4 regions of the Marivita sp. S0852 genome follow, and region 2 is predicted to be linked to each of the others. Evidence: riboswitches for the same ligand, from Rfam matches in the RefSeq annotation. Region 2 holds a riboswitch; each other region holds the start of a gene.

Region 1 (3,389 bases), on a different contig from region 2:
GCTCCCAGATCTGGAAGGTGTCACCGGCACCGGTGAACAGCGCCTCAGAGGACAGGCCGATCTTTTCGCGCAGCTTGGCCGGCAAAACCAGACGCCCGGTGTCATCCACGCTGGTTGCATGGGATTGGGTGTTGAACAAGCGTTGCAGCATCCGGCGCTCGACCGATCCGCGGGGAAGCGCCTCGATCTTGTCGTCCACCTCTTCGATGGCTTCGACCGTATAACATTCAAGATATTTGCGCCGCTTGTCGCCGTAGACAATGACCAATTCGGGGTTCAGACCTTCGGTGTAGTTCGGATCGCCCGCCTCCAGCACACGGCGAAACGAGGCCGGGATAGACACCCGACCCTTGCCATCAACCTTGTGATGACTTTCGCCTCTGAACCTTAGCTTGCGGGTCACTGCCCTACTGGTCCTTTCACGCCTTGGGTCCGGAAACGGAAACGGCGGGTTGATCTGCTGCCACTGATCAACCCGCCGCCCGTGTCCCGTCTCCGGGAAAGTCCGACTGCGCGCGCCACCTGGGGGGATGTCTGCTCGCCCGCGCGCCGGATCTCTGTGTTAGATGAAAGCGGGGGCCTGTATGAAACCTGCTTTTTTTATTGTTTGGATACCGCGTTGAGGTCTTTGTCGCCTCGTTTGCTGTTCCTGCTCTCATCTTGTGCATTAGGGATGCCATGGGAAAGCATGGGTCGCAACAGTTTTTTATGGGAAAAAACACAAACCTTTGTTTTACACATACCCCAAACACAGCATCTGGTAGGCAATCAGGGGCTAAAAATAGCAAATGATCCGAGCAATTCATCATTAACCACAAGATATTGTGCCGGCATTTTCTGACCATCGAGACCCATAATTTCCCGAAAGCATATAAAACAAAAGTGGAACATTATGTCTTATCGCAGCTATTTTACGAAAAAAGCATAACGGATCACGCAAAAAACCTGGAAATTCGGCGTCGATTCGCGGAATCACCCCCGCCTGGCCCAGCGCGTCCCATATCTGTCCCATCGTTTCCCATGCCGCTCCCGTCACACCCCGGGCGGCCCCGGTGCTTGCAATGGTCGGTTCCGCAGAGTACGCCAGAGCTGTCACGGTCCGGGCAAAACCCGGTGAAAAGGGAACGCGGTGCAACCCCGCGACTGCCCCCGCAACTGTAAGCGGACAGCGTGATCGGACAATGCCACTGGGACCGCCCGGGAAGGCCCGATCCACGCCATGACCCGCAAGTCAGGAGACCTGCCGTGGCCGATCACCCTACATCCGCGCGGGGTGCGCAGGGTGTAACGGTTCTCCGGTGTGGTGGCGGTCGCCGTTCGGGGCTTTGGCCCCGAACATGTAACACGCGCGGGAGGTCGAAGAGTGAAGCTCTTTGTTGCGCTACTGGCTCTTGTTGCGGCGATGTCCTTGATATCGCTTTTTGTGGGCTATGCCGCCATCCCCGCGGGGACGGGCCTTGCCGCGCTTTTCGGGAGCGGCGATCCGCTGATCGTGACGGTCATGCAGGACATCCGCCTGCCCCGCACGCTTCTGGCCGCCATGGTGGGCGCGTCTCTGGGGCTGGCCGGTGCGGCGATGCAAGGCTTTCTGCGCAATCCCCTGGCCGAACCCGGTCTGATCGGCGTCTCCGGATCGGCGGCACTTGGCGCGGTGATCGCGCTTCAGACCGGTCTTGCGGTGACCTTTGCCCTGGCGCTGCCCTTGACCGCGCTGACCTTTGCGGCGGTGGCTGTGGGGATGATCCTGCTGCTGGCCGGTCCGCGCGGGTCGTCCTTGACGCTGATCCTGGCAGGCATCGCCGTATCGGCCTTTGCGGCCGCACTCACATCGCTTGCGCTGAACCTGTCGCCCAACCCCTATGCCGCCTCCGAGATCGTGTTCTGGATGATGGGCAGTGTGGCCGATCGCGCCATGAGCCATGTCTGGCTGGCGCTGCCGATCATGGCACTGGGCTGGCTGGCGCTGGCGACGCTGGGGCGGGGCCTTGATGCGCTGACATTGGGCGAAGACGCGGCCGAAGCGCTTGGCGTGTCGCTGACATCGCTGCGGCTTCGGTTGTTGTTCGGCACCGCGGCCGCAGTGGGGGCTGCAACAGCAGTGGCCGGTGCCGTCGGGTTTGTCGGGCTGGTCGTGCCGCATATCCTGCGCCGGGTGGCGCAGGGTCGCCCCTCGACATTGCTTTGGGCCTCTACCCTTGGCGGGGCCGCGATGGTGCTTGCCGCCGATCTTGCGGTGCGGCTGATCCTGCCGGAACGCGACCTGAAACTGGGGGTTGTGATGGCCCTGATCGGCGCGCCGCTGTTTCTGCATCTGATTTACAAAACCCGAAGGGAAATCGCATGACCCTTCTGGCTTTGGATGCGTTGACCGTGCGCCGGGGCGAATGCCCGGTTGTTGACGCGGCCTCGCTTCGCCTTCGGGCCGGGGAATGTGTGGGACTGATAGGTCCAAACGGCGCGGGCAAAACATCTTTGCTGCGCGGCGCGCTTGGGCTGTTGCCCTTTGAAGGCACAAGCAGCCTGGCACAGTTGCGCCCGAAAGACCGCGCAGCACAGGCCGCCTGGCTGCCGCAAAAGCGCGAGATTGCCTGGCCCATGACCGTGGAACGGGTGGTTGCGCTGGGCCGTCTGCCCTATCTGGCCCGTGGCGCGTCGCTGTCGGCCACCGATCAGGCCAGCGTCAACGCCGCACTCACGCGGATGGGGCTGGACAGCTTTCGCTCGCGCATTGCCACACATCTGTCCGGTGGAGAGCAGGCACGCGTACTGATTGCCCGCACATTGGCGCAGGAAACGCCGCTTCTGATTGCCGACGAACCGATTGCCGGTCTTGATCCTGCCGCGCAAATCGCCACGCTTGAGGTGTTTCAATCGCTCGCCAAAGACGGCCGCACCGTGTTCACGTCGCTGCACGATCTGTCGTTGGCTGCGCGGTATTGTTCGCGCATCATTGTGATCCACGCCGGGCGCATTGCCGGAGACGGCCCGCCCGAGGACGTCTTGACCAGCGATATGCTGGCGCGGGTGTTTCGCCTGAACGCAAACATCGTGCACACGCGCCACGGGCTGTTGATTGAACCTCTGGGGGTGCTGCCATGACCGCCCCGACCCGCATTGTCTGTCTGACCGAGGAAACCGTCGAAACCCTGTATCTGCTGGGCCAAGAGCACCGCATCGCAGGTGTCACAGGCTATGCTGTCCGGCCCAAACGGGTCCGGGCCGAAAAGCCGCGCGTGGGCGCGTTTACCTCTGCTGACATTCCCAAAATCCTGGCCCTGTCGCCCGATCTTGTGCTGACATTTTCGGATTTGCAGGCCGATATCGCCGCCGACCTGATCCGCGCGGGTGTCGAGGTGATGGCCTTTAACCAGCGCGACATTGCCGGAATC
Region 2 (3,389 bases):
TAAAGCGACGGCGCGCGGTATCCCGTGCCCAGAGACGCGCGAAGGCTTGTCGTATCGGTCAGAGCATAGGACAGTGCCGCGCGACCTGACACCTGGCCGTCGAAGTCAGAATAATCATCGTATCGCAGGGTCAGCGAGATTTCCAATTGATCATTGGGCGTGGCCTTGATTTCGCCGAAAACAGCGGCATTGGACGCGTCATACTTATTGCCGTCCAGCGACGCGCGCTCTTCGGTCCAGTCGGCACCAAACGCCAAGCCGACGGTCGGTGAAATTTCGCCCTGCGCAAGATAGGCAACGGTGTCACGTTGCCCATTGAAATCTTGCGTGAACCCGCCCGCATCAAAGCGATCAACCTCGTATGTGCTGAATGACAGCTCATGCGACCACGCTCCAAGCTGGTATTCGCCGAACAGACGTACACCTTTGCGCGTCTCGTCGAATTCGCCCGAGGCGTCCGTTGTCGAGCGATCAAATTCAGACGTGCTGTCAGACCAGATGCCCGACATTCCCAACCGGATCGTATCGCTGACCTGATAGGCTGCGAACAGGTTGACAGAGCTTTGTTCAAAGCCATCATTCTCGTCATTGGTATCCCGCGCCGAAAAGCCCTCGGATGTGACACGACCCAAGCTAAGCGCCAGTTCGGCACGTTCGTCCAGGTAGCCGAAACTCAGATTGGCGGCCCCTGTTTCAAAGCTGCCGAGCTCTAGCTTGGCGTTGCCCGAAAACCCGTCGACCAAGGGTCGCCAGCTTTGGACATCGACAACACCACCAATCGCGTCCGATCCGTAAATCGCGGATTGCGTGCCCTTGATTACTGCAATGCGATCCAGTGATCCGGTAAGAAGCGTTCCAAAATTAAAGGCTGTCTGGGTGCTTGACGGGTCTGTAACGTCGATGCCGTCGACCCGAACGCCAATATACGACCCGCCAAGTCCGCGAATGCGGACGGTGGCGCGGGTGCCCAAACCACCGTTCGATGTCACCGACACACCCGGCAATGCATCCAGCGCAGCGGACGCACCGATCCCTTTGATCGACAATTCGGGACCTTCGGCCACATCAATGGTCGCGCCGGTGGTCTCAAGGTTGGTCGGCAGAAGGCCCCCGTAGACAACGATCTCATCGAGTTCGACAACGGCACCACCTGTCTCCTGAGCCGCGGCCAAAGACGGGGCGACCATGATTGTGCATAGAAGAAGTTTGGATGTGAGGCGTGACATGACATGTCTCCCGGCTTTGTCTGGCGCACCGCGCCGGCTTAATAAATAATCTGGAATGCCTGAGCATCCGCAGACGGTGATAGACACCACTGCGGACGTGCCGCCGCCCCAACGCACCCCGCGTCCGGACTGGGTGTTGGCTTACGGCAGGTCTCCTGACTTGCGGGTCTGTGCTCTGCTGGCCTTCCCAGTTCCGTTCACCGGACCCAGTGGCACTTTCAGCGTCGCTCGCCGCTCACAGTTGCGGGGGCAGTCGCGGATTTTTCGAAAGAAGCACCGCGTTCCCTTTTCACCAACCGTCTTGCAACGATCGGACCGTAAACATGTCCATCTGCACCCTGACGGTCTGGTGCGTCAAGTCTGGTTTACGCGGCATATTGGATAAGCTGATCGACCCCGGCTGCGAGACCGGATCACATGTCGCAATCTGCGCCATAGGTGCATCGGCGGAAAAAGGTTTTTTCAGTCGAGTGTTTTTGTAAGGATTGCATTTCTGATTAAAATAGTCGACAACTATCGCCATGAGAGAATCCCAGCCACCTGTCTGATGCAGGGCAGCCCGGACACAAACGAGGATGCATGCAATGGTTCGGTTGTTGAATTTGTTATTTCCAAAACACGAACAAGACGCGCAGTGTTGGCGAGACGCTCTGTATGGTTGCCTGTCACAAGATGGCGGGTGCGAATGCAGCTTTGAGACGCTGTCAGACGTTATGCGAGGTCGGACATGAACGCCATGAGCGACAAGCTAAGTGCTGCCACCACAACGAACTCTGACTGCGAGATTCAGGTTCATGACGCACGCGCCTTGATCCCTGACGGGGTGCAGGCAAAAATCGTGCTCGACGCGCAGGTTTACACGCTTCGGATCACCCGCGCCGGCAAGTTAATTCTGACGAAATGAAAATGGAGCGCGACATTCGCGGCGCCGCCGCCGTGGGGCAGCTGACCGAAGTCACAGCCTGGGAGGCCGAGTTGATCCTCAACCTCCGCCTTTGGCAGGATGGCCCGAATGGACAAACTCTGGTCTGGAACAGCTATGCCACGGCTTTTGGACAAAAGGACGGACGGGCCGAACTTTTGCGGTTTGAACGGCTGATTGCGATGATCGACACCCATATGGTGCGGCCCATGGTCCGGCACGGCGTTGCATGTCGGTGCATCGGATCGGACGAAGCGGTCTTTGCCAACATGGTGCGCTTTGCCAGTGACGGCGATCTGCACGAGGCATCACTGATTGCAACACTTTTGGTTTGGCCCGCATTTGCAGAGCACCTGGCATTGCTATCCGCAGAGGTAGGAACCGGCACGCGCGAGCTGGTCCGAGGGCACAATCCGGCACGCGACGGGTTGACCAATTCACAGATCACCAGACACTGATGACACATATAAAGTATCTCTTCATACCCAGCCAAAACAGGACAGGCGTCGCCTGCTATTTGCGAGGATCATATGGCCAAAATTCCCAGCCCCTGCATTGACGTTTGCAAATTCAAACGCGCCGGGCACTGTATCGGATGTTCGATGACAAAGGCGCAGAAGTCACTGTTCAAGGATCTAAAAAAAGACAAACACCGTTTGGCTTTTGTAGAAATGTTGCAACGGCAGCAGGACGCATTGGGCAAGTACAGCCACTGGAAACTAGCCTATGCGAAAAAGCTGAAAAAGAAGAAGATCAAGCTGGTCTGGGATACTGACAAAGCGGCCTGACGCCAGAACGAAAAAAGCGGCACCCCCATGGCACCGCCTCTAACGTGCACTTGCGTTGCGATCAGCGCAGATGCGCGCGCAGGAACCAGGCAAATTTCTCGTGCTCTTGCCCGCGAGCAATACATAGGTCTTCGGTGAGTGTGTCACCGTTCTCTGCCGCCAGTTCGCCTGCGCCGGCCAAAGTTGCCGCAAGCGTTTCCTGTGCTTCCATGAGGGTCTTGATCATTTCTTCGGCGGATGCATGACCTTCGCGCTCCGACACTTTGGACCGCTTCAGCATCCCGGCAAGCGTGCCTTCCGCGTGCGCATCAAGCGCTTTTACGCGTTCCGCCAGATCATCCTGAGCGACAAAGTGATCTTCGTAGATTTTCTGGAACAGTTCATGCAGGGGACCAAAGGCCATGCCCGTCACATTCCAATGAAAATTCTGCGCCATCATCGTGGTCACGGCTG
Region 3 (3,389 bases), on a different contig from region 2:
CGAGATGGCCATGAAGCAGCGCCAAGGGCGCGACCTCAAGAAGAAGGATGTCCTCACCGAAATGTTGAAGGACTTCGACAGCTGGAACGAGATCAGCGATCTGCCGAAGGGCACTGCTACTTGTGCAGGGCGCTTGCCCGAGTCTCATTAATTTGGTCTCATTATTGGCGAGTTCCGACACGCTGCGTGGGTACGGCATTATTTTCGCGTAATCAGGGTTATGTAATATGGATGCACAGCAGATGACTGACAGAGGGATCATCCTCCGCAGCCTGTCACGATCTGCGCATCAGATATGTGTCCATGATCCAACCATGTTCGGCACGCGCAGCAGAACGGAGTGCTGGAATCTGCTCGGCGGCGTCTGTCAAGGCACCGTGCCACAACACCTGTTGCGGCATGCCCAGAAAGGCTCCCCACCAGATGGTGATATACGTCGGGTCCAGTTGACGAAAGCTGCAATCCGCATCGAGCAGGACAACCACCGTCTCCGCCTCGGCGGGCCAACCGTGATCGCGCAGGCGTCGACCCGTGGTCACATGAACAGGTCCATTCACCGTGTTCAGCGGGATCGCATGGGCCGCCGTCAACGCCTGAATCGCCGTTATTCCCGGCACAACCCGCATCTGTGGCGGCGGCGACAGGCGCGCGGCGATGCGCAGGGTGCTGTCGTAAAGCGCCGGATCTCCCCATACCAAAAGCGCAACTGGCCCCGTGACACCAGCCGCTCCCAGGGCCGCCTGCCAGCGTTCGGCAATACGGTCATGCCATGCGGCAACCCGGTCTTGATAGGGCAAATTCGGATCGCGGACCGGATATTGAAAGGGAATGATCCGCGCTTTTGTGCCGCTGGCTGCGATAATGCCAAGCCGCAGCTGTGCCAAATCATCTTTATCCGTGCCTTTGTGCGGCACAAGGACGATTGCGGCATCACGAAGCGCCTGCATGCCCGCGCCTGTCACATGGTCAGGGTTGCCAGTGCCGATCCCGATCAGCCAGAGATGTTCGATGGTCATTACAAGCGGACGGATCCGGGCCGACAGGCGGCCCAGATCCCATCGCTTAGGCAGCGTTGTTGTATAAGCGGTGCGTGAACAGGCCGCGAACACCACCGCCCCGCAGCGCCTTGGCCCCGGCCAGAACCGCAAGATCGGCGATCGGTTCGATCACCACGACCAGCATATAGGCCAATCCAAAGGTCCAGACGGCGTTAAGGTTGTCCGCCCCGAACCCCTGACCGTAAAACGCCCAGAACGCCACCCAGGCGACGACACCGCCCTGATAGGCGACTGACATTTTGAACACATCTGCATAAGCCAGATCGACATAGGCGCGATCCCGCGGGATGATCCTGTGAGCCAGCGCATCAATGGCGAAAAGCGGCACCAATAACGTGGTGACGTTGACGAAATACATCGGCAGGTCTGTCGGAGCAAAGAACATGCCCTGCACCAAAAGCCCCAATGCCAGACCCACAGCCGAAGGTGCCGCCCCCAGCAGCAGGAACAGCGTTGTGCCAAGAATGAAATGCACCTCGGACACACCAACCGCGAAATGGGGCAACAGTTCGAAAAACACGAAAACGCCGATTGTGGCCAATACTGTCCGCGTGGCGAAAGATGCGATAGTATGGCTGGATAGATCGTTGGCGATCAGTTTGAAAGAATACCCTGCAGCTGCAGCCGCAGTGCCATAGGCAAATACCATTTTGGCGCCGTCAACGACGCCGGGTTCAATATGCATGAGACACGTCCCTTGTTAAGTCGCCCCTCCGGCGACGGGTGATTTGATGAAGGCAAACGCCTTCGGTTTCACGGCAGGTCTCCTGACTTGCGGGTCAATGCGCGCGGGCCCTTCCCAGCCATTCGGCCAGTGGTTTTGCCATTGCGCTCACCGCTTACAGTTGCGGGGGCAGTCCGGGTCTTTCACCCGATTCCCTTTTAGCCACATGCGTGGCACCGTGTTTTCACGTTACGTCAAACCGCTCTGTCTCGCAAAGGATATTTCCCGTATCAAAGCTGTGACAGCGCAGGGCGCGATCTGAGGCTCGATCAAAATTGGTCATGGTTTTTCTTGCGTGATCAGATGAAAGAAAGTGCCCGACACACGCCCGCGATGCGACCCGGTTTCCGCCACCGGATTGCCATCGGCATCGGCCACCTGCGCCAATGGGGCGTCTGGCTGATCAAGGATTGTGGAATAGTGGTATTCATGGCCGCGCAGCAGCACACCCGGATCGAAGCCCGGCAAGCGGGCCAGCAACCGGGCCTGCCGATAGCCCAGATGGAATTTCCGTTTTTCATAGCTGGTGACCAGACCAAGAAGTCCGGCCATCTTGTGACAGCGGCCCTCCTTGTCGACCAAGGCAGCGCCCAGGGCCATATAGCCGCCGCATTCACCATGCACCGGTCGGGTTTCGGCATGGGCTTTCAGTCCGGCGCGAAATATGTCGGCCGCTGCCAGCCGACCGGCGTGCAATTCCGGATAGCCTCCGGGAAGCCAGACCAGATCAGCACGGGCATCCGGCGCTTCATTCGCAAGGGGCGAAAACGGCAAAACCTCGGCCCCGGCAGCGCGCCAGCCTTTGATGAGATGTGGATAGGTGAACGAAAACGCAGCATCCTGCGCCAAAGCGATCCGCTGTGCCGGCGGGCGGGGCATGGTGCCCCCTGTCTGCAATGACCTGCCACATGCCGCAGCCCGGAGTGCAGCGATATCAACATGCTCGCGCAGAAACGCCGCATAGCCCGCGATAGCGGCGTCCAAGTCCGGATGCTCGACCGCCTGGATCAGGCCAAGATGCCGCTCCGGCAAAGTCAGATCCCCGCGGCGTGGCAACGCGCCCAGCACGGTCAGCCCCGCTTGCTCCATCCCCATCCGCGTCAGCCGTTCATGGCGTGGCGATGCAACGCGATTCAGGATCACACCGGCAAAAGGCAAATCGGGCGCATACATGCGAAAGCCCAACGCCGCCGCAGCAGCAGATTGCGCCTGCCCGCTGACATCCACCACCAGCACAACCGGCCACCCCATCCGCAAAGCTGTCTCGGCACTGGTACCAAACCCGGTCTGGCCGCGCGTGGCCACCCCGTCATAAAGCCCCATGGAACCTTCGGCGACGCAGATATCGGCCCCTTCCGCCTGCCCTGCAATCGCGGTCAGCAGTGCATCATCCATGGCCCATGAATCAAGGTTGAACGACGCACGCCCCGAGGCCGCGAGATGAAACGCCGGATCAATATAATCCGGGCCGGATTTGAACGGTTGGACGGTGATCCCCTGATCTGCCAAGGCCCGCAAAAGCCCCAGCATCACGGTCGTCTTGCCCGTCCCCGAAGATGGGGCCGAGATCATGATACCCGGTGCATCAAACATCGGTGTCGCTCCAA
Region 4 (3,389 bases), on a different contig from region 2:
GGCTGCGTTGAACTGGCAACGCCTTGCGCCGATCCTTGCGGGAATCGCGGGGCTGGCCTGGGGCATCTGGAACGGAAATTCGATCCAGTTGACCGCCTGTTTCGGAATGATCGGCATCATCGTCGCCTATAGCATCGGCACCTTGGCCGGGGGTGGCACCTTGTCGGAAATCGCGGCCACCTTGCTGCGCGCGTTTCGGGACGGGGGCAAAGGGGTTGTTATCGTTGGTATCCTGCTGGTCGCGGCGCAGGTTTTTGTTGCGATGGTCAATCTGACAGGTGTCGGCATCGCCGTAACATCGCAGATCATCGGCGTTGCCGGTGGCAACATCTGGGCCATCGCCAGTATCATGGCGGTGGTTTGTCTGATCGCGGGGATGGGGTTGCCGACCTCGGCTGCCTATGTGCTGGTCGCTGCTGTATTTGCGCCCGTCTTGATCCAGCAGGGGCTGGACCCCGTGATGGTGCATCTGTTTGTGCTCTACTACGCCGCGCTGTCGGTTATTACGCCGCCGGTCTGTGTCGCGGTCTTTGTGTCGTCGACCATCGCCCAGGCTCCGTGGACCCGCGTTGCGCGCGACACGCTGCGCCTGGGAGGGGTCGGTTACGCCCTGCCCATGCTGTTCATCGCCTATCCCGGTTTGCTGTTGCAAGGCGGGACGGCAGAGATCGCACATGCCGCGTTTTCGGGCATCGTGTTTGTGATCGCGGTGGCGGCACTGTCGGCCAATCAACGCGTGCGGATGGTTCGGAAGGGCTCGGCCCTAGTGTGGATCACGATTGCTGTGCTTGCCCTGCTGCCGGGTTGGACGGCCTCAATCATGGCCGCCGTGGTTCTGATCGCCAGCTTGCGCTGGCCCGACCCGGTGACCGCACCCGCCTAGCGCATGTCGCGCCTGTTCTTGTTCTTGACAGTGGCAATGGATTCGGCAAATGCTGCTTCTGTGTTGGTGCCTGCAGCTGCAGGTGAAAAGGGAATGTTGAGCCGCAATCTATCGCGGTCAAAACAGCCGCCCCCGCGACCGTGACCGGAAAGGTCGATCACCGCCACTGGCAGCCGCCGGGAAGGCAGATCGACCGTAGGGCCAAGAGCCCTGAATCCGCAAGCCGGGAGACCTGCCAGCACAAGACGACGAAACCGGACGGGGTGTTCTGGTGTCGGGGCGATTCCGGCAGCCGGAGTATCCTCGCCATCCGTTCCCGCGTTCCATGCGATATGGGACCGAGAGCCATGACAAACACGGCAGAACTGCCAGAAAATCCAACTGAATTGCTGATTTGCACCAAGTGCCGTCGCGGCCGGGACGATCCCGGCGATGACCGCTGGCCAGGGCAGGTGTTGTTCGACGCAATGCGCCGTTTGCCGGTGCCTCACGCGATACGCGTAACGCCCGTCGAATGTCTGCAAAACTGCGACCATGGGTGCACAATCGCGCTGCGGGGTGGCGCGCGTTGGACCTATGTGTTCGCAAATTGCGATGAACTCAACGATCCGGAGATGATCCTGGACGGTGCCCTCCGCTATCACGCCACCGCGGATGGCCTGATCCCGTGGCGCGAACGTCCCGAGCATTTCAAGCGTAACTGTGTCGCCCGTCTTCCCCCACTGGAGAACTAACATGTCAGACCTTGCGAAACTTCCCGTCACCGTCATCACCGGATTTCTGGGTTCCGGCAAAACCACGCTGGTCCGTCAGCTGATGCAAAATCCCGGCGGCAAGCGTCTGGCGGTGATTGTCAATGAATTCGGCGATGTGGGGGTCGACGGTGATATCCTGAAATCCTGTGCCATCCCCGATTGTCCGGCGGAAAACATCATGGAACTGGCCAATGGCTGCATTTGCTGCACCGTCGCCGATGATTTCATCCCCACGATCGAGGCGCTGATGGCGCTTGATCCGCGCCCGGATCATATCCTGATCGAGACCTCTGGTCTGGCCTTGCCCAAGCCGCTGCTCAAGGCGTTCGACTGGCCCGACATCCGCTCAAAGATCACTGTTGATGGCGTCATCGCGCTGGCCGATGCCGAAGCCGTCGGGGCAGGGCGCTTTGCCACGGATGTGGCCCGCGTGGATGCGCAAAGGCTGGCTGATGACAGCATCGACCACGAAACGCCTTTGTCCGAGGTGTTCGGCGATCAAATCTCTTGCGCCGATATCATCCTGCTGACCAAGCCCGATCTGGCCGGGCCTGTCGGCGTTGCCCGTGCAAAAGAGATCATCGCGGCAGAATCCGTGCGCACCGTGCCTGTGGTCGAAGTGGCGGAAGGGGTGGTTGATCCGCGTATCATTTTGGGGTTGGAGGCCGCAGCAGAAGATGATCTGGACGCGCGCCCGTCGCATCATGACGGGGCTGATGATCATGAACATGACGATTTTGAGAGCATTGTCGTCACGATCCCGGAACTGGACGATCCCGCCGATCTTGTTGCGTCCATCGAAGGGCTGGCGCGGGATCACAACATTCTGCGGATCAAGGGCTATGCCGCTGTCGCAGGCAAGCCGATGCGCCTTTTGGTACAAGCCGTAGGTGCCCGTGTCCGGCATCAGTTTGACCGCGCCTGGCACCCTGACGAGGCCCGCGAGGGACGGCTGGTGGTGATTGCCGAACATGAGGATATCAACGCGGATGTGATCCATACAGCGCTGCGGTCAGTCCCTGCCAGGGCTGCAGAGTAGCCGCCATGCATGTGGTCTTTCGCGAAAGTCACGGTCTGGAAGAGAGCGAGACACCCTTTGACGTGGGGCAAGAGCCTGCGGATCTGGTGGTGTTGTCGCTGTCGGATTCCGATCTAGGCGCATTCGCGGAGGCCTGGCATCGCGGCGGTGGGCCAGAGGGCCGTTTGCCGTCGCTCAGGCTGGCCAATATCGTGGCGCTTAAACATCCATTGTCGGTCGATACCTATATCGACCAAACGCTTAGCGGTGCCAAAGCCATACTTGTCCGTCTGATCGGTGGCGTGCCGTATTGGCCCTACGGATTGCAACAGATCCGGGCGCTGGCGCAGCAGAAACACATCGCGCTGGCCGTGCTGCCCGCTGACGGGCGCGAAGACCGCCGTCTGGACGAAATCTCGACTGTGACCAAACCTGTGTTAACGCGGCTGGCGCGGCTGTGTGACACGGGCGGGACGGTCGCCGCGCAGGCCGTGCTGGCGCATATGGCGCAGGCGGCGGGGCTGGAGGCGGGTCCGGTGCAAAGCACCGTGTCCCTGCCGCCGGTGGGGTCATGGACACCCGAGGAGGGCACCTGTTGCCCGGTTCAGGCGCTGGGGACCGAGGCGGCCCGGGCCGGCAAGCCGCGCATCTTGATCGTCTTTTACCGCTCTTACCTTGTCGCCGCTGACCTTGCGCCCATCACATCGTTGTTTGCGGCCTTTCGCGCACGCGG

Evidence for each region. Region 2 has a riboswitch for cobalamin ahead of ACG74X_RS14000 (TonB-dependent receptor plug domain-containing protein). Riboswitches for the same ligand answer to the same signal wherever they lie in the genome.
Region 1: another riboswitch for cobalamin. It lies ahead of ACG74X_RS09740 (FecCD family ABC transporter permease); the one in region 2 lies ahead of ACG74X_RS14000 (TonB-dependent receptor plug domain-containing protein).
Region 3: another riboswitch for cobalamin. It lies ahead of ACG74X_RS14910 (energy-coupling factor ABC transporter permease); the one in region 2 lies ahead of ACG74X_RS14000 (TonB-dependent receptor plug domain-containing protein).
Region 4: another riboswitch for cobalamin. It lies ahead of ACG74X_RS14850 (DUF1636 family protein); the one in region 2 lies ahead of ACG74X_RS14000 (TonB-dependent receptor plug domain-containing protein).

What each region holds. Positions count from the first base shown of each region.
Region 1 is NZ_JBIQWA010000004.1:136,433-139,821, forward strand. Features, by position in the region: gene mraZ (division/cell wall cluster transcriptional repressor MraZ) at 1-403, opposite strand, end outside; cobalamin riboswitch at 1,079-1,263, shown strand; gene ACG74X_RS09740 (FecCD family ABC transporter permease) at 1,403-2,344, shown strand; gene ACG74X_RS09745 (ABC transporter ATP-binding protein) at 2,341-3,099, shown strand; gene ACG74X_RS09750 (cobalamin-binding protein) at 3,096-3,389, shown strand, end outside.
Region 2 is NZ_JBIQWA010000005.1:450,204-453,592, forward strand. Features, by position in the region: gene ACG74X_RS14000 (TonB-dependent receptor plug domain-containing protein) at 1-1,226, opposite strand, end outside; cobalamin riboswitch at 1,354-1,561, opposite strand; gene ACG74X_RS14005 (hypothetical protein) at 1,550-1,708, shown strand; gene hemP (hemin uptake protein HemP) at 1,954-2,130, shown strand; gene ACG74X_RS14015 (hypothetical protein) at 2,133-2,606, shown strand; gene ACG74X_RS14020 (DUF1289 domain-containing protein) at 2,679-2,936, shown strand; gene ACG74X_RS14025 (Dps family protein) at 2,998-3,389, opposite strand, start outside.
Region 3 is NZ_JBIQWA010000006.1:160,187-163,575, reverse strand. Features, by position in the region: gene ACG74X_RS14920 (hypothetical protein) at 1-151, shown strand, start outside; gene cobF (precorrin-6A synthase (deacetylating)) at 276-1,016, opposite strand; gene ACG74X_RS14910 (energy-coupling factor ABC transporter permease) at 1,063-1,743, opposite strand; cobalamin riboswitch at 1,798-1,978, opposite strand; gene ACG74X_RS14905 (cobyrinate a,c-diamide synthase) at 2,062-3,375, opposite strand; gene cobM (precorrin-4 C(11)-methyltransferase) at 3,368-3,389, opposite strand, start outside.
Region 4 is NZ_JBIQWA010000006.1:147,909-151,297, forward strand. Features, by position in the region: gene ACG74X_RS14845 (TRAP transporter permease) at 1-883, shown strand, start outside; cobalamin riboswitch at 931-1,138, shown strand; gene ACG74X_RS14850 (DUF1636 family protein) at 1,231-1,617, shown strand; gene cobW (cobalamin biosynthesis protein CobW) at 1,619-2,677, shown strand; gene cobN (cobaltochelatase subunit CobN) at 2,683-3,389, shown strand, end outside.